DNA from 4 places in the Yinghuangia sp. YIM S09857 genome. Region 4 is predicted to be linked to each of the others. Evidence: riboswitches for the same ligand, from Rfam matches in the RefSeq annotation. Region 4 holds a riboswitch; each other region holds the start of a gene.
The links. A riboswitch is a leader RNA that binds a small molecule or an ion and turns the genes downstream of it on or off. The one in region 4 is predicted to bind cyclic di-AMP.
Positions count from the first base shown of each region.

Region 1: it holds a riboswitch for cyclic di-AMP, as region 4 does, so the genes downstream of both, ACRX5S_RS17995 (NlpC/P60 family protein) here and ACRX5S_RS05150 (C40 family peptidase) in region 4, are expected to answer to the same signal.
Region 2: it holds a riboswitch for cyclic di-AMP, as region 4 does, so the genes downstream of both, ACRX5S_RS14700 (NlpC/P60 family protein) here and ACRX5S_RS05150 (C40 family peptidase) in region 4, are expected to answer to the same signal.
Region 3: it holds a riboswitch for cyclic di-AMP, as region 4 does, so the genes downstream of both, ACRX5S_RS11110 (transglycosylase family protein) here and ACRX5S_RS05150 (C40 family peptidase) in region 4, are expected to answer to the same signal.

Region 1 covers NZ_JBPKBH010000007.1:386,604-392,328, forward strand. The annotation lists gene ACRX5S_RS17990 (hypothetical protein) at 1-1,103, opposite strand, end outside; gene ACRX5S_RS17995 (NlpC/P60 family protein) at 1,316-2,419, opposite strand; cyclic di-AMP (ydaO/yuaA leader) riboswitch at 2,430-2,579, opposite strand; gene ACRX5S_RS18000 (hypothetical protein) at 2,724-3,098, opposite strand; gene ACRX5S_RS18005 (NYN domain-containing protein) at 3,352-4,746, opposite strand.
Region 2 covers NZ_JBPKBH010000006.1:167,044-172,768, forward strand. The annotation lists gene ACRX5S_RS14685 (PspC domain-containing protein) at 1-899, opposite strand, end outside; gene ACRX5S_RS14690 (PspC domain-containing protein) at 1,033-2,280, shown strand; gene ACRX5S_RS14695 (LuxR C-terminal-related transcriptional regulator) at 2,302-3,051, shown strand; gene ACRX5S_RS14700 (NlpC/P60 family protein) at 3,124-4,203, opposite strand; cyclic di-AMP (ydaO/yuaA leader) riboswitch at 4,212-4,347, opposite strand; gene ACRX5S_RS14705 (hypothetical protein) at 4,576-4,929, shown strand; gene pcrA (DNA helicase PcrA) at 5,011-5,725, shown strand, end outside.
Region 3 covers NZ_JBPKBH010000004.1:498,366-504,090, reverse strand. The annotation lists gene ACRX5S_RS11130 (aminotransferase class I/II-fold pyridoxal phosphate-dependent enzyme) at 1-1,306, opposite strand, end outside; gene ACRX5S_RS11125 (pyridoxamine 5'-phosphate oxidase family protein) at 1,601-2,305, shown strand; gene ACRX5S_RS11120 (helix-turn-helix domain-containing protein) at 2,410-2,976, shown strand; gene ACRX5S_RS11115 (GNAT family N-acetyltransferase) at 2,973-3,581, shown strand; cyclic di-AMP (ydaO/yuaA leader) riboswitch at 3,930-4,118, shown strand; gene ACRX5S_RS11110 (transglycosylase family protein) at 4,122-5,432, shown strand; gene ACRX5S_RS11105 (hypothetical protein) at 5,639-5,725, opposite strand, start outside.
Region 4 covers NZ_JBPKBH010000002.1:425,650-431,374, forward strand. The annotation lists gene ACRX5S_RS05145 (hypothetical protein) at 57-545, opposite strand; gene ACRX5S_RS05150 (C40 family peptidase) at 933-1,946, opposite strand; cyclic di-AMP (ydaO/yuaA leader) riboswitch at 1,952-2,108, opposite strand; gene ACRX5S_RS05155 (hypothetical protein) at 2,529-2,900, shown strand; gene ACRX5S_RS05160 (hypothetical protein) at 3,038-4,195, opposite strand; gene ACRX5S_RS05165 (phytoene desaturase family protein) at 4,634-5,725, opposite strand, start outside.

The DNA of each region.
Region 1 (5,725 bases), on a different contig from region 4:
TCGCGCACGTCGCGCCGCAGCTCCGGAGCGGCGCTGCGGATGGTCTGGCCCGAGTTGAGGTACCCCACGTAGTCCGCGAAGCCTTCGGACAACCACGTGGGCGTCCAGTTGCGGGTGAACGCACGGCTCGCCACATGGGTGATCTCGTGCGTCATGACCACACGCCGCTCGACCGCGCCGAGATCGCGGAACGCGTCCGGGTTGACGATGACCCGGTCCGCCGCCGCCGAATCCGCGTCGGCGCCGCGCTCGCCGGTCGTGACGGCCGCGATGCGCGCGTACTTCTGCGGCTCGGCGCCCAGCAGGCGGGCCATCTGCTCCTGGTTCGCCGGGACGATCACGACGGCCTTCCCGGCCCACACTCGGCCCCAGACCTTGTGTACGTCGGGCACCGCGTCGTCCATGTCCTTCTGATAGGACCGCAGGTCGTTCTTGTCCCCGACACCGAGGACGATTCCGGAGTCGCCGCTCAGCACGGTGACCGGGCCGAGGTCCCAGACCTGCACCGCGCCGCGCATGCCGCTGTCGGCGCCGTCGGAGTCGGCCGCGATCAGCCAAGCGCCGTCGCGGAGCACGAAGGTGAGGTACTGCGGGCTGCGCACCGGCGCGCTGTCGAAGCCGTCGATGCGGTACAGCAGGTCCACCTGCGCGGTGAACACCGTGGCGCCCGCGAAGGACGCGAGGCGCTGGTCCGGAAGGGTGAAGGCGTCGGCGGCGACGAGCTCGTAGTCCCAGGACGCGAACGGGATCTGCGCCGCGTTGTCGAACGCGACGGCCTGTGCGTCGTGGAAGGGTTTCGCGGCCGGGTCGATCGTCGCGAGGTAGGCCGCGCGGTCGTGCGCGCGCACCGCGGTCGCGCGGCGTTCCAGCAGCCGGGCGATCGCCTCGTTGCGGGGGTCGGTGTGCTTCTCCTGGCCCGCCGGGAGGTCGGCGGCCCGGAGGGGCAGGGTCGGGCTCGTACCGGGAGCGGGCCTGCCGCTCGAACCGTCCGAGCCCAGGCCGACGATTCCCAGGGCGATTCCGGCGGATATCGCGACGCACACTGCCGCGAAAACCAGGAGCCACCGCGGGATCCGTCGCGCCCTAGGGCTCCGGTCGTCCACGGACCGATCGTACGAGACGGCGAACCGCGGCACCCGCCGAGTGCCGCGCACGGGGGAACGGCCGGGTGCGGGGAGCGGGCGGCACGGGCCGCGGCGGCGCTGTTCGGCGTCCCCGGTTCCGAGCTCAGGCCCGGGCGCCGGGCCGGGCTCTGGTCCGGGCGCCGTCGGGCGGTTGCTCCGGTCGGCGCCCGGGCGGCGCGGTCACGGGTGGGTCAGGACGGGCGGACGACCTTGACGACCGTCATCGAGTGCAGCGGCGCGTACCGCACGTTGGTGCCGGGCTTGGGAGCGTGGATGATCTGGCCGCCGCCCGCGTAGATGCCGACGTGCGACATGCCGCTGTAGTAGATCACCAGGTCGCCGGGCTGGATCTGGTCGACCGGGACGCTGCGCCCGGCACCGGCCTGCGCCTGCGACGTGCGCGGCAACGAGACCCCGGCCTGCTTCCAGGCCCAGCCCGTGAGGCCGGAGCAGTCGAAGGAGTTGGGCCCTGTGGCGCCGTACACGTACGGCTTGCCGATCTTGGACGCGGCGGCCGCGACGGCGGCACCGGCGCGCCCGCTGACCGGGACGGTGACCTTGGGGGTCTCGGTCGCCGGCTTGGTGGTGCTCGGGGACGGCTTGGCCGAGGTCGGCGGGGTGCGCGTGTCGTCGCGCGAGGCGCGGTCGTCCGCCTCGTTCGCCTCGCCGTGGCCCTCCTCGGCGAGGATCGCGGCGCGCTCGGCCTCGGTCAGCGTGTTGAGCAGGGCCTGCGCCTGCTGGAGCTTCTTCTCGACCTCGGCCTTCTTGGCCGACAGGTTCTTGCGGGTGTCCTCAAGCTCCCCGAGCTTCGTGGACGCCTCGGCGCGCTCCTGGTCGAGGGTGCGCTTCTTGGCCTGGATCTGCTCGATCGACGCGGCCTGCTGCGCGGTGATCTGGCCGAGCGCGGCGGCCTTGCTCAGGTACTCGTCGGGCTTCTCGGACAGCATCAGCTGGAGCGTGGGGTCCATGCCGGCGTTGCGGTACTGCGCGCTGGCGATCACCCCCATGGTGCTCTGGAGCGTCACGAGGTCTGACTGCTCCTGGGCGATCCGCTCCTGGATCTGCGAGACCTGGCCCTGCAACAGCTCGGTCTTCTCCTGGAAGCCGTTCAGCTCCTCGGTGGCGACCTCTGCCTGGTGGGTCAACTCGTTGATCTGGGCCTTGACCTGGTCCTTGGAGGGGGCCGGGTCGGCCTGGGACATGCCCGGGGAAAGTGCCACGGCGGTGGCGGCGGCGGCGGTGAGCACGCCGACGCGCGTTTTGCTGGGCTTCTTCGGCCGTCGGTGGGACGCCACGTGGGCGAACTCCTTCTTCCTACGCCCGCCTACCGGGTGAGCTGACGGGTTCGGGCCGGAAGACACGCCCTACGACACCGACTTCGTGTCGATTCACCCCACGGGGATTGGTTCCCCGGCTCCGACTCGACCTCTCGGCCTCACCGGACTCGGCGGGAGTCCCCGCCCGCCGCCCTGGCTGGGCGATCGACATTGCGGGTACTCAGCCCGAGAGATTAGTGAACCGAGCTTGATCGGTTCAAATCAATCGCCGAAGTTTTACGAGAGAACTCGCGATTAACGCTTCCGGCTCCACCGAACGTGATCAGAGAGCGACCATCTGTTCATACTTTCGCGGCGGTTTGCGGCGTTGCGCGGGGGGCCCGGCGGCCGCCGGACGCGGCTCCGGCGGCACCGGTTTCGGCGGGTCTTCGTGCAGGTCAGGGACGTATCGCAGGGGCTTGCTCAGGCCCACGTCGGCGAGCAGGGCTATCCGGTCGACCGTTTCCGGGGAGAGCTCCAGGCAGCCGGTAATTCCGGAATTCCGCCCTACGGGCGAATCACCCGTATCGGTGTCGTTACGGAGCTTTGTGGGATATCCCACATCGACCACGGCGTGTCGGCACACCGGAACCGACTCGTTGGATTTCGATGAATCGGGCGAAAAGTCCGATTTATCGTCGAGAATTTGGGTGACCACACAATCAGCACACGCCGGACCCCGGGCACGGCACGTACGGCAGCAGACCCGCATGGTCGTCCACCTCTTCCGTTGCGTTCCGATGGAGCTGTGACGGAGCGGTTGCTCCTGGAACACACGGTAGGGACGGGCACTGACACAACGTCACATGTCAACCACGGCGGTCGAGATGGGACGCATCGCACGCCCCGGCATCGGACGTGGCACGGGATGCGGCATGGGACGTCGGGCGGGACGCGGCGCCGCCCGGGGGTCAGCCGCGGGCGAGGCGGCGCAGCAGCATGGTCGACGGCACCGGGCGCGCACCGGCCCGCCGCACGCCGTCGGCGACCTCGCGGTCCGAGGAGACGACGATCACCGGACGGCCGGGTGGTTCGGCGCGCACCAGACGGCGGATGAGCTCGTCGGCGGTCTCCCCCGCCTTGCTGAACCGCACGCGGACGCCGCGCGGCGGAGCGAGCAGCACGGGAGCGTCCAACTGCGCGCCGTCGAACACACAGGTGACCTCGGCCCCGGTCTGCGCGGCGATCACCGCGAGGCCCCCGAGCAGGCGTACGCGCTGCTCCGAAAGGGCGAGGGACGGGTAACCCGTTTTGGTGACGTTGTAGCCGTCGATGACGAGATGCGCCTGCGGCAGGCTCAGCAACTGGTCGAGAAGCGCCGGGTCGTCGCCCTCCAGGGCGCGCTTGGCGATGTCCTTTGGGCTCGCACCCTCGGGCGCGACGGCGTCGACCGTGTCCGCGGGGCGGATGCCGACCGGGGGCAGGGCGAGTTCGCGGCGCAGCCCCTGGGCGGCCTCCAGCACGGTGTCGAGCAGCAGGCGTACGCGCGTGTCCTCCATGCTGCGGCCTTCACGCGCGGCCCGGCGGCTCGCCTCCAACGCCGACTCCGCCTCGGAGACCCGGCCGCGCAGGCGACGCGTCTCCTTGTCGGCGGCGGCAATCGCCGTCTGCGCCTCGGCGCGTACGGTCTCCAACTCCGCCTGGGCGCGCTTCGCCTCCTTCTCGGCATGCTTGGCGCCGCCCTGGAGCCCGCGCACCTGTCTGCGCAAGTGCTCGGCCTCCTTGCGGGCTTCCTCCAGATCCGCCCGCAACTTCTCCTGCTCGGCCCGCGCTGCGGCGCGCAGCGTGCCCAACTCGGACTCCAACCGCTCCACCACGGCGGCGGCCTCGGCCCCGGCCCGGTCCTGAGCGGCGCGCTCCGCGGCCTGTCCGGCCGTGTCCAGCAACGCCACCCACCCGGGCGGCCGCAGCAGATACGCGGCGGCGGCCACATCGAGCGGATCGGCGGCGGCCGGCGGACGCCCCGCATCGAGAGCCGCCGCAAGATCCGGCAACCCCCTCCGCAGACGCTCCGCTATCCGTTGCCGGAACACCGGGTCGTTCTCCAGCACCCCGGCCAGCGGGGTCGCCGCGAGCTTCGCCCGACGCGAGGGGGTGAACCGAGCAAACTGCCGCAACGGAACGGGGATCTCGTCCACCGTCATGGCCCCGAGCCCATCCGCCGCCAACGCGATAACCCGCTGCCGAACCCCGTCCGGCAAAGGCCCCCGAGGCGCAACCTCCCGCGTGTCGGACTCCGCCCCGGCCCCCTCTCGCGAGGCAGCCGCGTCGCCACCGGCGTGTGCGGCACCGACGTCGCCACCCATTGGACTTCCCTCGCCGCGCCCTTCCAGGGCCCCGGCGGGCGAGTCGGGCACGTTGGATGCGGATTCGGAGGACCGCCCGGGCTCGTCCGCCTGTGCGCGCGACGCGGTTGCACCGTCGCCGTCGCCTCGCGAGTCGGCGACAGAGCGCCCGGGACTCGCCTCGCCCCGCGATCCGTCCGCAGGTTCGGTGGGTGCGGCGTTCGCGCTGGGTGGGGTTGCCACGGGGGGAGTCGGCTCGTTCTTTGTGCCGTTTGCGTGGGGGGCGCCGTTCGGGGGTTCGGCGCCCAGGGGGGCGTGGCCGTTGCCTGTTGCTGAGGCGGCGGTCGCGTTGCGTACCGGCGGGGTGAAGGAACTCCACGTGCTCTCGGAGCCGTTGGATCCCAGGGCACCCGCGTGCGCGGCGACGACGAGTTCGTCTGCGGCGGCGACCGCCGGAGCGGCCAGTTGGTCCGCGCGCTCTCCGCTGATCGGTCTCGGCAGCTCGACCGCGGCCTCGGGCCGGTCCGCGTGCACCGGGACGGAGGCGTCCGCGTGTTCCCACGTCTGCTTGGCGGCCGCACCCGGCTTCGCGGGGCGCGCCTCCGCGGCACGTGCCCAGGAGTCGGCGGACTCGGGGGCGGACGTGCCGGAGCCGCGGGCAGCGTGGCCCGGCTCCGCGCGTGTGTCCGACTCGCCCACAGGTCCTCCGGTTCCGTATCGGCCCGGTCTCCCCGCCCCAGGCTGCTCGATTGTGCTCCTGATCATGGCCTGCCCACCCGGACAGCCGGACACGCCTCCCCGCGCCGATGCCGAACCGATGCACAATCCGCGTGCGCGGCCGTGCGCCGGTACCGGCTCCGGCCCGCCAGCGTGCCGTGTTCCGGACAAGCCCCGCCACCCCAAAACTGCCACATCCGGCGAGCGCACCGGTGCCGACGCGCAGTCAAGCGGCCCAGTCCGACATACCAACCCGGAGGTTGCACGTCGCGGGTCGGAACCG
Region 2 (5,725 bases), on a different contig from region 4:
GCGCTCAGCAGCGCCGCGACCGTGAAGGCCGGCACGATCAGCCATCGGCCGCCGCCGAAGAAGGTGCCGACCAGCAGCCCGCCCGCGAGGACCGCGAGGATGACCGCGAGGCCCACCTGCACCGAGACGTCCACCGACGTCGCCGTGTCCAGCCACCACAGGACGCCGCCCGCGACCGCGGCCAGTGAGACGGTCGCCACCGCGATGTACGAGCGCGGTTTGCGCGGCTTCGGCTCCTCCGGGGGCTCCGGTCTGCCCGGGGACTTCCCGGTCGGCACCCGCCACCACTTGGCGGGGCCTGGCGCGAGCGGCTGCCCGGCGCCGGACGCCGGCCCGGCGGCCTGCGGCTCGGCAGCGCCGCCCGGAGCGGTGGCGGTGGCCGCCGCGGCAGGTCCGGCCGCGGCCATCCCGACACTCTCGGCGGGTGCCGTTGCGGACGCCGCGCCGCCGCCCGACGCCTTCTGACTGCGCCGGGTGCCCTGCTGCGCGACGTACAGGATGATCGCGGCGACGATCAGGAGCGGGACCGCCCCGTCGAAGCCGTTGTCGATGTAGGAGAAGAACACGCCGACGCCGATGCCGGTGAGGGCGATCGCCGGGATGGCGGCGCCGATGCCGCGTCCGTTCAGGACGTCCCGGGCCAGCGGCGCATGCTGCCCGTCGGCCGGCATCAGCAGCCAGCCCAGGCCGTACAGCAGGACGCCGAGGCCGCCGAACAGCGCCAGCACCGCGAACACCACGCGGAAGATCACCGGGTCGACGCCGAAGTGGCGTCCCAGGCCCCCGCACACACCCGAGACCACACGGTCGTGCAGCGGGCGGTGCAGCGGCGGATTGCCGTTGTCGCCCGGCTCGGCCTGCGGCGGAGTCCGGGACGAGTGGGGGGTCGTCTCGTTCATGGCTCCATCGTGCTGGGCGTACGCGTGCGCGCCTATCAGGAGGGGCCCGGGTCGTACCCCGATGCGACCCTGAGGGGGAATCAGGGTCGGACCCTGATGCATCGCCGAGCCCGCGCGTGTGACGATCGGTCGTGTGACCTCGGCACCGCCTCCCGCGACCCACGCGCAGACCTACCTGGGCTTCGAGCCCCCGGCCGCGCGGCCCGCCCCGACCCTGTTCCGCGACTCGTCGCGGCGCATCGTCGCGGGCGTCGCGCGCGGGCTGTCCCGGCACCTCGCGGTGGACGTGGTGTGGATCCGCGTCGGCTTCGTCGTCCTGACCCTCGGCGGCGGCCTCGGCATGCTGCTGTACGGCCTGCTCTGGCTCAACGTGCCCGAAGGCGACGGGGAGGTCCGGCAGGGGCCGGTGGACGCCCGCGACCGCAAGTCCCGGCACGCCGCCTTCGCCATCGTCTCGGCCCTGCTGGCGTTCTCCCTCGTCATGACGGTCGCCGGGGACGCCGGCTACCGCGGCGCGTGGGTGTGGCCGCTGCTGGTCGCGGCGGCCGGCGTCGCGCTGGTGTGGCGGCAGGCCGACGACGCGCAGCGCACCCGCTGGCTGTCGCTGGACGGGCGCAGCCGTACGGCGGGCATAGTGCGTACGGTCGTCGGACTTGTGGTGTTCGCGACGGGGATCGGCTTCTTCGTCGCGTACCGCGGCGGGCTGGGCGACGCGTTCGCCGCGATGCGCGGGGCGGCGCTGCTGCTGTTCGGACTGCTGGTGATCTTCGGGCCGTTCCTGCTCCGCCAGACGCGCGACCTGAGTGCCGAGCGCCGGGCCCGCATCCGTGCGCAGGAGCGCGCCGAGGTGGCGGCCCATGTGCACGACTCCGTACTGCACACGCTGACCCTCATCCAGCGGCACGTCGACGATCCGCGCGAGGTCGCCAAGCTCGCCCGCGCGCAGGAGCGCGAGCTGCGGGCCTGGCTGTACCGGCCGGAGGGCGAGGAGCCGGACCGCACCTTCGCCGCGGCGCTGCGGCAGGAGGCCGCCGAGGTCGAGGACATGCACGGCGCGACCATCGAGATCGTGTCGGTCGGCGACTGCCCGGTGGACGAGCGCCTGGCCGCGCAACTCGCCGCCGCGCGCGAGGCGATGGTGAACGCGGCCAAGTACGCGTCGGGCGGGCCCGTCCAGGTGTTCGCGGAGGTCGAGGACATGACGGTGACGGTCTTCGTGCGCGACAGCGGTCCCGGCTTCGACCCGGGTGCGCTGCCCGAGGACCGCCTCGGTGTGCGAGAGTCGATCCTCGGGCGCATGCGCCGCAACGGCGGTACCGCGGTGATCCGCAGCGAGCCCGGCGAGGGCACCGAGGTCGAGCTGGAGATGGCGCGTGGCTAGGCCGAGGAACAGGAGCACCAAGTGAGCACCCAGGGCCCGCAGGGCACTCCGCAGGACACTCCGCGTTCGCAGGGCACGCCTCGGGGCGCCGACGGCGCCGCCGACCCCGCGGGCACCGGTTCGGCCTCCGCCGAGACGCGTGTGCGCGTCGTGCTCGTCGACGACCACCGCATGTTCCGCACCGGCGTGCGCGCCGAGATCGGCGAGGCGGTCGAGGTCGTCGGCGAGGCCGAGGACGTCGCCTCGGCGGTCTCCGTCGTGCACGCCACGATGCCCGAGGTGGTGCTGCTCGACGTGCACCTGCCCGGCGGCGGGGGCGTCGAGGTGCTGAAGCAGTGCGCCGGGGTGCAGGGTTCGGTGCGGTTCCTGGCGCTGTCGGTGTCGGACGCGGCCGAGGACGTCATCGGCGTCATCCGGGGCGGCGCGCGCGGCTACGTCACCAAGTCCATCACCGGCGACGAACTCGTGCGCGCGGTGGGCCGCGTGGCCGAGGGCGACGCGGTCTTCTCGCCGCGGCTGGCGGGCTTCGTGCTGGACGCCTTCGCGGCGACCGACGTACCGCCGATCGACGAGGACCTGGACCGGCTGACGCAGCGCGAGCGGGAGGTCCTGCGGCTGATCGCGCGCGGGTACGCGTACAAGGAGATCGCGCGGCGGCTGGTGATCTCGGTCAAGACGGTCGAGACCCACGTGTCGGCGGTGCTGCGGAAGCTCCAGCTCTCGAACCGGCACGAGCTGACCCGCTGGGCGACCGACCGGCGCCTGGTCTGAGGAACGCCGTACGCCCCCGCCTCCGGCGCACCGGAGGCGGGGGCGTACGTGCGTACGACGTGCTGCTGCGGGTCAGCCCACCCGGCGCGCCGAGTGGAACGGCATCTCGGTGATCGGGGCGACCTTGATGACCGACCCCGGACGCGGGGCGTGCACCATCTTGCCGCCGCCTATGTACATCCCGACGTGGCTGATGTCGGAGTAGAAGAAGACCAGGTCGCCCGGCTGGAGCTGGGACTTGGAGACCGCGGTGCCGACCTTGACCTGGTCCCAGGTGGTGCGGGGCAGTTTGACGTTGGCCTTCGCCCACGCGGCCTGCATGAGGCCGGAGCAGTCGAACGAGCTCGGGCCCGCCTTGCCCCAGCCGTACGGCTTGCCCTGCTGGTCCATCGCGAAGTCGACGGCCACCCCGGCCCGGCCGGAGACCGGGACGTTCGTCACGGGGGGCTCGGGCTTGTCGCGGTCGGCCCGTTCGTCGGCGCGGGCCTCTTCCTCGGCGTGCTCGTTGGAGTCCAGGACGGCCTGGCGCTCGGCCTCGGTGAGGGTGTTGAGCAGCGTCTGGGCCTTGTTGAGCTTCTCCTGGATCTCGTTCTTCTTGCCGTTGAGGTCCTTGCGCAGCGCGTCGAGGTCGGCGAGCTGCTGGGACGCCTCGGCGCGGTCCTGCTGGAGCATGCGCGCCTGTGCGGCGATCTGTTCGAGCCGGGTGGCCTGCTGGCTGTCGATCTGGTCCAGCATCTGGGCCTTGGAGAGGTACATCGCGGGGTCGCCGCTCAGCGCGAGCTGGAGCTCGGGCGGCATGCCCCCGTTGCGGTACTCCTCGGCGGCTATGACACCGATCTGCTCGCGCAGTTCGTTCATCGCGGCCTGCTCCTCGGCGACGCGGGCCTGCGTCGCGTTGGACTCCTTTTGCAGCACCTCGACCTGCTCCTGCACGCCGTTGAAGACGTCGGTCGCCTTGGCGACCTCGCGGTGGAGCTGGTTCACCTGCTCCTGCACCTGGGCGGAGGTGGGCGTCGGCTCGGCGCTGGAGGTACCGGCGAACGCCACGACGCCGGTCACGGTCACGGCGGCGGTGGCCAGGGTGGCGGCACCGCGGTGCACGGTGCGCGGCTTTATCCGGCGGTGCTGTGCGGGACGGCGATGGGACGCCACGAAAGCGTCACTCCTTCCTCGGCCGCCTACCGGGTTAGCTGACAGGCTCGGGCGGAAGAAGACGCCCTACGACTCCGGACTGGCGGGCCCGGACCCGATTCGCCTCGGTGGGACGTGGGTCCCCGGCTCCGGCTGGTGCTCCGCGCGCCTTGGGGGCGGCCGCGGAACGTCGCCGGACTCGGCGGTGGCGACCGTGCACTCCTGGTGGAGTACGGGGGTACGGCCGCCTGGCCGAGAACATTAGTCACAGGAGTGTCACGATCCCCAGGATTCCTCGCCGTATTACCAAGTCTTTACCTTGGGGGCCGTTTCATTGTCCGCTTTGCGATTTTTGTAGTCTCGGATCGCCACCCCCACCGTGAGGAGCGTTCCGTGGACGTCGTCCGACAAATTCTGCTCGTCCTGCACATCATCGGGATCGGCTCCCTGCTCGGCGGCTTCCTGACCCAGATGAAGGGCATGAAGACCGGCGACGTCCGCGTGGTCCCGGCGATGACGCACGGCGCCCTCACCATGCTCGTCACCGGCATCGCACTGGTCGGCGTCCTCCAGGCCGACGACGTCGAGGTCGACAACACCAAGATCAGCGTCAAGCTCGCCGTCCTCATCGCGATCCTGCTCATGGTCTGGGCGAATCGCGCCAAGGACCGCGTCGGCACGCAGGTCTTCGGCGCCATCGGCCTGCTGACCGTCGCGAACATCGCGATCGCTGTGATGTGGACCTGAGTTGACGCGGGCCCGGGTTCGCCGTCCGGCCGGACGGGCGGGGACCGGAACACCGCCCGCGGCTCGTAGACTCGGCAGACGATGAGCAAACTCTTCGACGACATGCCGCTGCCGGGGTTCGACGCCGACATCCCGCTGCCCGCCGAGCCGCACCCGGACGACGCCCCACCGCCGCCGCCCGAGTACGACCCGGCCCCCGACGACCTGTTCGCGGGCGACTTCGCCGAGCCCTCCAATCTGTACGAGGGCCACTACCGCAACGGCGCCCGCAAGCCGGTGATCGACCCCGCGCGCCTGCTCGACGGCATGAACCCGCAGCAGCGCGCCGCGGTCGTCCACGAGGGCTCCCCGCTGCTCATCGTCGCGGGCGCCGGCTCCGGCAAGACGCGCGTGCTGACCCACCGCATCGCGTACCTCCTCGGCGCGCGCGGCGTGCATCCCGGCGAGATCCTGGCGATCACATTCACCAACAAGGCCGCGGGCGAGATGAAGGAGCGCGTCGAGGCGCTGGTCGGGCCGCGCGCCAAGGCCATGTGGGTCTCCACGTTCCACTCCTCGTGCGTGCGCATCCTGCGGCAGCAGTACAAGAAGCTCGGCCTCAGCTCGACCTTCTCCATCTACGACGCCGCCGACTCGCAGCGCCTCATGGCGATGGTGTGCCGCGACCTGGACCTCGACCCCAAGCAGCACCCGCCGCGCAAGTTCAACGCGCAGGTCTCCAACCTCAAGAACGAGCTCATCGACCCGGAGACCTACGCGTCAGGCACGCAGAACGACGCCGAACGCAAGCTCGCCG
Region 3 (5,725 bases), on a different contig from region 4:
CGTGGTAGGCCGCCCCTCCCGTGACGTTCGCGGCCGCGGCCAGAGCCGCCGCGAAAGGCTCGGCCTCGTCCGGCGCCAGTTGGGCGATCGTGACACGCACGGCTGGGGGCGACACGATGCGGAAGCGCTTCCCGGGCGCGATCAGCCAGCCTCGGGCGAGGAGTTCGGCCACCGTGCCGACCTCGTCGCGCACCGGCACCCACACGTTGATGCCCGAGCGGCCGTACGCCCGCATCCCGTGGCGCGCGAGGGCGGCGACCAGCGCCGCGCGGCGTTCCGCGTACGCCTGCCGCGCGCGCTCGACCTGTGCCGCCACCTCGGGCGACGTCCAGGCGTGCGCGACCGCGTGTTGCAGCACGTAACTCACCCATCCGGGCCCGAGGCGCTGGCGCCCGGCGATGCGGCCGATGGTGGTCTCGTCCCCGCATGCGATCGTGCAGCGCAGGTCCGGGCCGTACGCCTTCGCGCTCGACCGCACGTGCACCCAGTGCGCCGTGTCGCCGACCACGGACGCCAACTCCGTTCCTGCGATGGCGTTTCCGTGATCGTCCTGGATCAGCAGCACGTCGGGGTGCGCGGCCAACACCGCCCGAAGTTCCGCCGCCCGTTGGGGTGAGACGGCCGCACCCGTGGGGTTCTGCGCGCGGGCGGTGACGACGAACACCCGGGCCCCGTCGCGGAGTCCGTTCTCCACGTCGTCCGGGACCGGCCCGTCGTCATCGACGCGCACCGGGCGGGCGGTCAGGTTGAGGGCGGCCAGCAGGTCGAGGAAGTTCGCCCAGCCGGGGTCCTCCACAAGGACGGTGTCCCCAGGACGGGTGTGCGCCATGAGCGCGCGTTCGATGGCGTCGAGGGCACCGGAGGTGACGACGAGGTGGTCCGCCGGCACGCCCTCGGCCGCGAGGACCATGCGCGCGGCGTCGCCGAGCGGGCCGTACAGCGGCGGGTGGTTGTAGAGCGGGCGCCACGTCGCCGGATCGGGGAACACCGGGTCGGGCAGCAGCGCCGGATCCGGTTCGCCCATGACCAGCATGCGGGTCCCGGGCGGGGCGGCGGGGCCGAGTGCGTTGCGTTCGGTGGACGCCGGGCGCGGCAGCACGCGCGTACCCGCCCGGCCCTGCGCCTCGACGATGCCGCGCTCGCGCAGCAGGCGGTACGCGGCGGCGACGGTGTTGGGGTTCACGCCGAGCCCCGCGGCCAGGGTCCGCACGGGCGGCAGCGCGTCACCGGGCGCGAGGTCGCCCTGCCGGAGATCGCGCTCGATCGACGCCGCGATCTCGGCGGCGGTACGCCCGGTCGGGGCCACGGCTTCCTCCTGAACTGCGGGTGCTGCTCGTACTGCGGGTGCTGCTCGTACTGCGGGTAATGGCGGTGCCGCCGGCGCTGCGCCGAACAGCGGAGCCACGCACGGCCGCGCAGGTCGGCCGCCCGGCGACCCAACCGCCGGCCCCTGCGTGCCCCGCGTGCCCTGCCGGGCCGTTCAACCACGTCCCGCCGCCGAACCACCCGCTCGCACCCTATTCCGTTGACAGTCCCCCGACCCCTCCGCCTATTGTACTAGCACCAAATCATGATTGACCTAGTACAAAGAGGTTCCGCCATGAGTGTCGCTCGCGAGACCCCCGAGCCGCCGACAACCCCCGACGTCTACGCCCGCACCGAGGTCACCACGCCCACGCGCTACCGCGAGCGCATGCGCTACGACGCGGACACCGTGCACGCGATCCTCGACGAGGCGTTTCTCGCGCACGTCTCCTTCACCGCGTTCGGCCGACCGCAGATCCTGCCGCTGATCTTCGGCCGCGACGCCGGTCGCCTCTACCTCCACGCGTCCAGCGGCTCGCATCTGGCCATCGCGGTACGGCACGCGGGCGACGAGGGGCTGCCGGTCTCGTTCGCGGTGACGCTCGCCGACTCCCTGATCCTGTCGCGCTCGGCCATGCACCACTCCATGGACTACCGCTGCGTGATCGCCCACGGGCCGCTGCGCCGGGTGACCGACCCCGACGAGACCGCGCGCGGCTGGGCGACACTGCTCGACCACCTCATCCCCGGCAGGTACGCCGACAGCCGCCCGCCGAACGCCAAGGAGGCCGCGCAGACCGCACTGTTCGCGCTGGACCTGGCCGACGTGGCCGCGAAGTCCCGCTCACACGGCCTCTCCGAGGACGCCGCGGACCGGCACCTCGACCACTGGGCAGGCGTGATCCCCCTCCGCACCGCCGCCGCGGCCCCCCGCCCCGACACCGGTGCACCTGGCGAGCCCCCCGCCTATCTCAAGGAATGGCTGGCCCGACACGCATGACTCCAGGCCGCACCTCCCCCGGCGCCCCACCCCATCCCCCATGGACACCACACAGGACACCGGGCCGCCCCAACAGATCTCGTATACGGGATAAAGTCCCGAATATGAGAAACGATGTCGATGAACGCCTCGCCCGGCGGCTGACCGCGCTGCGCGTCGAGCGCACCTGGTCCCTGGACGAACTCGCCGGGCGGACCGGGGTCAGCCGCTCCACGCTCTCGCGCCTCGAACGCGCCGAGATCAGCCCGACGGCCGCGCTGCTCAACAAGCTCTGCGCGGCGTACGGCCGCACGATGTCGCGCCTCCTTGCCGAGGTCGAGTCCGACACCGAGCCGGTGCGGGTACTGCGCGCGGACGAGCAGCCGGTCTGGACCGACCGGGCCTCCGGTTTCGTGCGGCGCTCGGTGTCGCCTCCGCATCCGGACCTGCGCGCCGAGATCGTCGAAGGGGAACTCGGGCCGGGCGCGCATATCGCGTACGACGGCCCGCCGACGCCGGGCCTCGAACACCACATCCGCGTCGCCGACGGCACGCTCGCGGTGACCGTCGAGGGGGTTGCGCGCACGCTCACCGAAGGGGACGCGATGAGTTTCCGACTGTGGGGGGCGTCCGCGTACGCCAACCCGGGCGACCGCCCGGTGCGCTACACCCTCGTGGTGGTGGCGCCGTGACGGACGAGGCCGCGGTCCGCATCCACCGCCTGTCGGCCGACGGCTTCGACCGCGCCGCACCCGCGCTCGGGGCGCTTCTCGCGGAGACCGTGGCAGGCGGCGCTTCGCTCGGGTTCCGGATGCCTTTCGCGCCCGCCGACGCGGCCGCGTGGTGGCGGGGTCAGGCGCAGGCCGTTCGGTCCGGTGCGCTTGTCGTGTGGACCGCGTCCGACGAGAGCGGCGGCGCGCCCGGCCACCTGCTCGGCACGGTCGGCCTCGCCTTCAACACGTGGGCGAACGGCGGGCACCGCGCGGACGTCGTCAAGCTGATGGTCCACCGCGACGCCCGCGGGCGGGGCCTGGGACGGACGCTGCTGCGGACCGCCGAGGAGTACGCCGCCGCGACCGGGATCACGTTGCTCATGCTCGACACCGAGGCGGAGAGCCCGGCGGAGCGGCTGTACGCGGCGGCGGGATGGACGCGGTACGGCATTGTGCCCGGGTACGCGGCCGATCCCTCGGGGGCGCTGCGCGACTGCACCTTCTTCTACAAGCCCCTCGGCGGCGACTCCGTGGGCGGTGTCGCTTCGCGCGGGCGCGAGGTGCGCGGTGCGGCGGCGCGGTGACGTCGCGGGCCACCTTTCCCACATCCGGAACGTCCTAATCGCGGAGATCTGTCGGATTCTCATAACTTTGCCCCCGCTTTACCGAATCGACGCTGCATCACACGCGGGCCACTGTGGGTGAGGCGAACATGCCCTCTGTGGCGCGGCGGTCACCGTGCGGAGAAATTTGCACACATACCGGTCGATCCGAACTACACCGCGTGGCCTATTCCCCGTTCCGCGATATTCCCAAACTGGCTTTGCGGGAGGGGGATTTGAGTTGTCGGAGTCCGTCTGCCTACCTTTCTCGGCGTCGGTGTCCCACACATCGGCCCCGCTCGCCGGAACGCCTAATTCTGCCGCCGGCCGAGACGGGGAACGCTGAGAAGCAACCACGGCAGAAGCGGGGGAACCAGGTGAAACGCCGGCCCGGCGACAACCGGGACGGCTTGGGGTGAAGCCGCGCTCGACGGCCCTTTCCGAAGGGCGGACGAGAGCGGCCGGGCAACTCCAGCCCGAATCCGACAGCTCACCTCGCAGGCGTAGGAGAGGAAACGCTTGATGCTGTCCGCAACTCGCACCCGTCTGACCACGAAGTCCCGCATCGCCGTCGCCGCCGGTGTCACCGGCGCCGCGATCGCCGCCCCCCTGATCGGCGCCACGAGCGCGTCCGCCGCGCCCGTCAGCACCTGGGACAAGGTCGCCCAGTGCGAGAGCACCGGCAACTGGTCCATCAACACCGGCAACGGCTTCTACGGTGGGCTTCAGTTCACCAGCTCCACCTGGCGCGAGTTCGGCGGCACGCAGTTCGCCCCGCGCGCCGACCTGGCCACCAAGGACCAGCAGATCGCGATCGCCGAGAAGGTGCTCGCGGGCCAGGGCCCCGGCGCCTGGCCGGTCTGCTCCGTCAAGGCGGGCCTGACCAAGAACAGCGGCACCCCGTCCATCGACACCGGCTCCAACGGCGGCTCGACCGCCAGGACCGAGGCCGCGCCGAAGAGCCAGTCCGGCTCGAAGCTGTCCGAGGACACCAGGTCCGAGGCCCGTTCCGGCGCCAAGACGGGTGCCAAGTCCGAGGCGAAGACCGAGAGCAAGGCTCCCGCGTCCGCGTCGGCCGCCACCACCTCGTACACCGTCGTCGTCGGCGACACCCTCTCGAAGATCGCCGACGCGCAGGACGTCGCCGGCGGCTGGGAGAAGCTGTACGACCTCAACCGCGGCGTCGTCGGCGGCAACCCGAACATGATCTACGCGGGCCAGAAGCTCGCCCTGGCCGGCGGCCAGGCGGCGGCCCCGCAGACCGGTGCCAAGCTCACCGAGGACACCAAGCCCTCGACCGGCGGCACCAAGAACCAGGCCAAGAGCCAGTCCGGCGCCAAGCTGAGCACCGACTCCGGCAGCTCCGCGAAGTCCGGCGGCACCACGGCCAAGAACTCGGGTGACAGCGCCACCGCGTCGTCGTCCTCCGCGTCGGGCTACACCCGTCCGGTCCCGGGCGCGCCGCACGGCTCGTACGGCAACTCGGGCTCGCTGTGGTCGAACGGCCACACCGGCGAGGACTTCTCCGCCGCGTCGGGCACCTCCGTCAAGGCGGTCACCTCCGGCACGGTCGTCAAGTCCGGCTGGGGCGGCGCGTACGGCAACGAGGTCGTCATCAAGCACGCCGACGGCAAGTACAGCCAGTACGGCCACCTGTCGTCCTCGTCCGTGTCGGTCGGCCAGAAGGTCTCGACCGGCCAGCAGATCGGCCTGTCCGGCTCGACCGGCAACTCGACCGGCCCGCACCTGCACTTCGAGATCCGCACCACCCCGAGCTACGGCTCCGACATCAACCCGCTGGCCTACCTGCGCGCCCACGGCGTCAGCATCTGAGCCACGTCTGAGCCATACACCGGACGCCCCGCGCAGTTGTGGGGCTGACGCGGGACCGCAGTAACACCGACGCCCGGCCGGGTCATCCGGCCGGGCGTCGCCGCGTTCCCGCGGTGTCGTGCTCCCGCGTCGCCGCGTCCGCGCGTTGTCGTGCTCCCGGGCTGCCGCGAACCACGCGTACCAACAGCCCTCCGGGTTCCGGCGGTTCAGTCCTTCGGCGCCGCGCCGAAGCGCAGGAATCCGGCGACCTGCGGGGCGAACGTCACCACGCCGTCCCCGACTCCACGGCGTAT
Region 4 (5,725 bases):
CGGACGCGACGGCGCGCGCGACGGGTGTTCGCGGCGACGCCGGGGGGGCGTCCGGCCTATCGGGACCCGCGCCGGCGCTTCCGGTACCGGCTGATACCGACCACGACCGTGGCCACCAGAACGACGGCGAACACCGCGGCGACGTAAGCCGGAGCTCCGCCGAACGTGACGGCGGCGAGCGCGGCGCACACCGGTATGAGGAGGATCAGGCCGTGCTCGCGCACCGCCGCGCGGAATCCGGCGCAGCGCGAGCGGAGGCGCGGTTCCCCGGCGTGCGGGGAGGCACCCGGCGGCCGCAACCGGCGAGGGCGGGCCCGGCGGGGCGGCCGTTCCCTCGGGCGCCCGTCGGGCGGTGCGTCCGGGGCGAGCCGGTCCGGCAGCGTGGTCCCGGCGGGCGGGGGTGCGTCGGCCCCGGGTCTGTCGGACGGCGGTCGGGTGAGCAACAGGTCGCTCACGGAAAGCACGAAGTCCTCGTCGTCGAGGAGGTCGCGTTCGATCTCGCGCAGGATCAGGCGTTCTCGTCTGCTGAGTGCGGGCCCGGACATGGTGGACACCTCCGTACCGCGCCGGGGGCTCTACTCGTCGCCTGCCCGGAGACGGGCCCGAGAAACGCCGCGAACCCCTGCGGACACCCGCGCGGACGGCGGGTCCACGAGCTGAGAACCGTGGACTGCCGTCCGCGCGGGGCCGGTCAGGGGTTGTGTCTCCGGCGGTCGCGCCGCCGGAAGTGCCGCGCGGATCACCGCACCGGACTCGTCACGGAGCACCGCACGGAGCACCGCGTGAAGCTCGCGAGGAGTACCGCACAGAACGTCGCGGCACGCTCCTGGAAGAACTCCGCGATCAACCCCGCGAAGCGTCCTGCGCTGGACTTTGCGCGGCACACTGCGCGCAGTGCCGCGGCAGCCGCCGCAGCCGCGGTACCCGCAGCGTCACGCCGGGCGCGTGGCTCCCGCGATCGGCATCGAGTCGACGTCGACGATCTTGACGACGCTGCGCGAGTTCGGCGCGTGGATGATCTTGCCGTCGCCCAGGTACATGCCGACGTGGCTGATGCCCGAGTAGTAGAAGACCAGGTCACCGGGCTGGAGGTTGGAGATCGAGACCTTGTTGCCGTTCGCGAACTGCGCGTTGGTGACGCGCGGCAGCGAGACGCCGGCCGCCTTCCACGCGGCCTGGACCAGGCCGGAGCAGTCGTACGCGTTCGGGCCCGCGGCGCCGTAGACGTACGGCTTGCCGAGCTGCGCCTTGGCGAACGCGATGGCGGTGGCCGCCTTGCCGGACGACGGCGCGGTGACGGCGCTGCCCGTCGACGGCTTGGTCGCGGCGTTGTTCTTGGCGGTGGTGCCGGCGGTGTCCTGGCCGGTGGACCGGGCCGGGGCCTTCGCGGGGGTGTCGACGGTGAGCTTCGCGCCCGAGCCCTGCGGCTTGCCGTTCGCCGGCGCCTTGGGCGCGGTCTTCGGGGCGGGCTTGGGGGCGGTCGTGGGGGCCGTCTTGGCCGGGGCCTTGTCGGTGACCGAGGTCTTCGACGTGGTCGGCGCCTTCGACGCGGCGTCCTGGGCGACGCCGGCGAGCTTGAGGACCTGGCCGATGTCGATCCAGTCGGCGCCGCGCGGGAGCTGATCCCGGTTGATCTCGTACAGCGCCTGCCAGTTGCCCGGAATGTCCTTGGCCTGGGCGATCTCGGAAAGGGTGTCGCCCGCGACCACGGTGTACGTGGCGAGCGGCGCGGTGGGCGCGGCCGGGGCCGCGACGGGGGCGGGGGCGGTGGTGACGGTGGCGTCCGGTGCGGGGGCGGCCGCGTCGTCCGGCGCCGAGACCGGGGCGTTCTGCGGGAACGCGGGGGCGGCGGGCGCGGCGTGGGCGGTGGTCGCGGTGAGTGTGGCGCCGAGTCCGGCTATCCCGGCGGCGGCCACCAAGCAGCGAACGCTGTGGGCAGACAGCATGAAGTCGTTCCTCTCCTGCCGCCTGCGAGGTGAGCTGTCGGATTCGGACCGGAGCGGCCCGGCCGCGCATGGCACGGCTTCACCCCAAGCCGGACCCGGATGTCCGGGTACGGCGTACCACCTGGTTCCCCCGCTCCCGTCCGGATGCTGTGCATCATCACCAGGACCGGGGACGGGATTCGGCGTTCCGGTCGGCGGGCCACGCCTGGGCGGCGAAACCGGGGGTGACGCTAGACAGAACGCCCGGGCCACCACAACTCGCGCGGGTCGGTTTCCGGCCGGATAAAGGGTGCGTCAAGCCAGGCAAGCCGCACAGAGGCTATTCCGGCCTACCGGTATGACATGCGGATATGTCGCAGAGTGAGCGTGACGGTCCGATCACCCAAAAAGTTTTGAAACCACCTTGACAAGAGCGGAAGGCAAATCCCACCACGTCCGATCTTGTCCATATTTGGGCAACGGAAGGGTTTGTCGCCCATTCGGATCCGCCGGACTGCGGCCCCCCGGTGGTGGCCCTAACGTCGACAGGACGACCGTCATTTCATGGCGACTCGTCATTAAATAGACATTTCAGGAGGCCCGGTGACCGAGGCCCTGCGCCGCAGCCTGACGTGGCTGTCCTCCCCCACGCCGCTCGCGCTCCCGATCCGTGCCCTCACCCTGGCCCTCGCCTGGGGCCTCGGCCTCGGCGGCATGGCGATGCTGTGGGAGGGGGTGCCCGGCGGCGCGGGCGGTTCCGTGGTCTGGTTCGGCTTCGGGATCATCGCCGCGGTCCTGGGCGGCGCGCTCGGCCTCTCGCTCTTCCTGCCGATCGCCCGCGACGAGACCTCGCGCGGGTCCGACCGCGCCTGGGGCGCGGCCGGGCTCGTCACCACCGTCGTATGCGCGCTCGGCGCCGTCGCCGTGCTGGGGTTCGACCAGCTCGCACGCTTCTGGGTCGGGCTGGGCCTGTAGGACCCGCACGGCCGGAGAACCAGGGAAAGGCCGGCGGCCGGTCCGGCCGCCCGACCCGTTTCCCGGCCCGACGGCCGGCCCCGTCTGCGATGCGGCCGCCCTTCCGGCCGCTCAAGGATTAACCCCTCCGGCGCCGCTCAGTACCAGCCCTGCCCGGCACCCGCCCCTCCCGCCCCGTACGCCTGACGGCGCGCGGCGGCCGCGCTCCGGCGCTTCCAGCGCAGGTACGAGCCGAGGTATCCGAACGTCCACAGCCCGCACGTGAACAGCACCCCGACCACGTGTGCCACGTGCGGGAACGGGCGTACCCCGGTGGCCGCCGGCTGGTACCCGGTCGCCGTGCCGCCCCCGGTGTGCGGGCCCGACCACGACGCGGACGGCACGGTCCCGGCCCGCGCGATCAGCCCAGGCAGCCATCCGAAGAGGCCGCGGGACGCCAGGCCGTTCACCATCGCGGCCTGGCTCGCCTGCCGCTGGGCGCGCTGCTGCGCGGCGGCCACCGCGTGCGCGGGGATCCGGGCGGGCTGCGGCCCGCCGCGGAAGGTCACCCCGTACAAGTCGCGCACCCGCTTGGCCTCCCACACCGACAGCGCGGTGATGGTGACCGGTGCGCCGAGCGTCACCACCATGGCGATCACCGTGGGCACCCGGTTGTTGCCCGGCGACGCGAGGTCGACGGCGGCGACCGCCCAGGACAGCGTCGGCGCGAGCAGGCTGGGCATCAGCAGGTGCCCGTCCGCGGCGGCGAACAGGTGCCGCGGCACCAGGAAGAAGGCGAAGATCGCGAAGAAGCCGGTCCAGATGAACCCGGCCAGTCCCAGCAGCAGAAGCACCCACAAGCCGGGGTTGTCGGGCCTGGCCTGGACCAGCCCCGTCGCCGTCACGGCCGCGAGCAGGCCGCCCGCCCCGAGGAACCACGCCATCGACATCATCGGGTAGCGCATCGCGCGGCGGGTCTCGCGGCGCACGTTGTCATGTGACAGCAGGACGAACGCCAGCGCACAGAGCGGCACGGCGACCATGGCGACCACGACCGAGACCGTGATGTGCAGAACCGCCTCGCTGACGATCTTGTCGCCCTCGACGCTGTCGTACTTCACCCCGACCCACACGACGACGGCCATGCCGATCAGGGTCCGGATCAGGCTGATCTGGTCGATGCGCGGGTCGGGCGGCGCGAGCCGGTTCTGCGGTTTCAGCGCGCGCTGGGCCGCGCCCTTCGGGTTGAGCAGGTACGACAGCACCTTGCGCGCGACGCCGCCGAACGTCCGCGGCGGCCGCGCGGGCGGGCCCACGGGGGTCTGACCCGGAAACTGACCGGAAGCCTGACCGGGGACCTGTGAGGAGTACGGTCCGGGCCCCTGGCCGGGAGGCGGCGTGCTCGCGGGTGCGCCGCCCGGCGGCGGCGCGGGGTACGCATGGGTTCCAGGCGGGGACGGGAATTGCCCTGTCCCACCGGGAGGTTGGGAAGGCGGCCACGGCGGTGGAGCGTGCGTCAAGGATCTGTCCTTCGTCTTGCCGGGTGTCTCACCGGGTGTCGCGCCGGGGGGCAATTCCGCGCAGCAGTATGGCGGAACGCGACGAGCCCACGACAGCGGGAGACCCCTCACGCTCCGGCCGGCTCGAAATGCCCGGGAAAACCTATGAATCGACACATGGACAAGATCCGTTTCACGGTGGTGCGAGGACTGCTGCCGACCGCGCAGACCCGGCCGGGGCGCAACCGCTCGCGGCTACCGTGCCAGCAGCGCCATCGCCGCGTTGTGGCCCGGGATCCCGCTCACCCCGCCGCCGCGACGCGCCCCGGCGCCGCCGAGGACGATGCGCTCGTACGCCGTCTCCACGCCCCAAGTCCCCGCCCGCGCCGCACCCTTGGCAGAGCCCTCGGCAAAGTCCTCGGCGAAGGCCTCCGCGAACGGCCACGCGAGGTCGCGGTGGAAGATGTGCCCCGCGGGCAGCCCGAGTTCGTCCTGCAAATCCAGCGGCGTGCGCGCCTCGACGCACGGCCTCCCGTCCGGGGTGCGCAACAGGCAGTCCTCGATCGGTTCCGCGAGGACGCTGTCGAGGGACGCCAGGGTCGCCTTGAGCGCGGCGGCACGTGCGCCGTCGTTGTCCTCCGCGAACAGCCGGGCGGGCATGTGCAGCCCGAAGAGCGTCAACGTGTGTACGCCCGCCGCCCGTTCGGCGGGTCCGAGGATCGTCGGATCGGTCAGCGTGTGGCAGTAGACCTCGGCGGGCGGCAGCGATGGGATGCGGCCCGACTCGGCCTCCGCGTACGCGGCGGCGAGCTGCCCGTACCCCTCGTTGATGTGGAACGTCCCGGCGAAGGCGTCCGCCGGGTCGACGCCCGGATCACGCAGTCTCGGCAGCCGGGCGAGCACCATGTTGACCTTGAGCTGCGAACCCTCGGGCGCCGGTCCCGCGGGCTCGTCGCCGAGTAGGCGTGCGAGGGTGTCGGGGGCGACCGCCGCGACGATGTGCCGCCCGGTGACCCGGAGTTCGGTGCCGTCGGCGCGATACGTCACCTCGCCGTCCGGGGTGACCGAGGTGACGTCAGCCCCGGTACGCAGGTCGGTTCCCGCGTCCCGCGCGGCCTCCGCGAGCGCACGCGTGACCGCCCCCATGCCGCCGACGGGGACGTCCCAGTCGCCCGTGCCGCCGCCGACGACGTGGTAGAGGAAGCAGCGGTTCTGGCGCAGGGCCGGGTCGTCCATCGGGGCGAACGTGCCGATCAGCGCGTCGGTCGACACGACTCCGCGCACGGTGTCGTCGGCGAAGGCCGCCTCGACGGCGTGGCCGAGCGGGGTGGCGAACAGGTCCTCCCA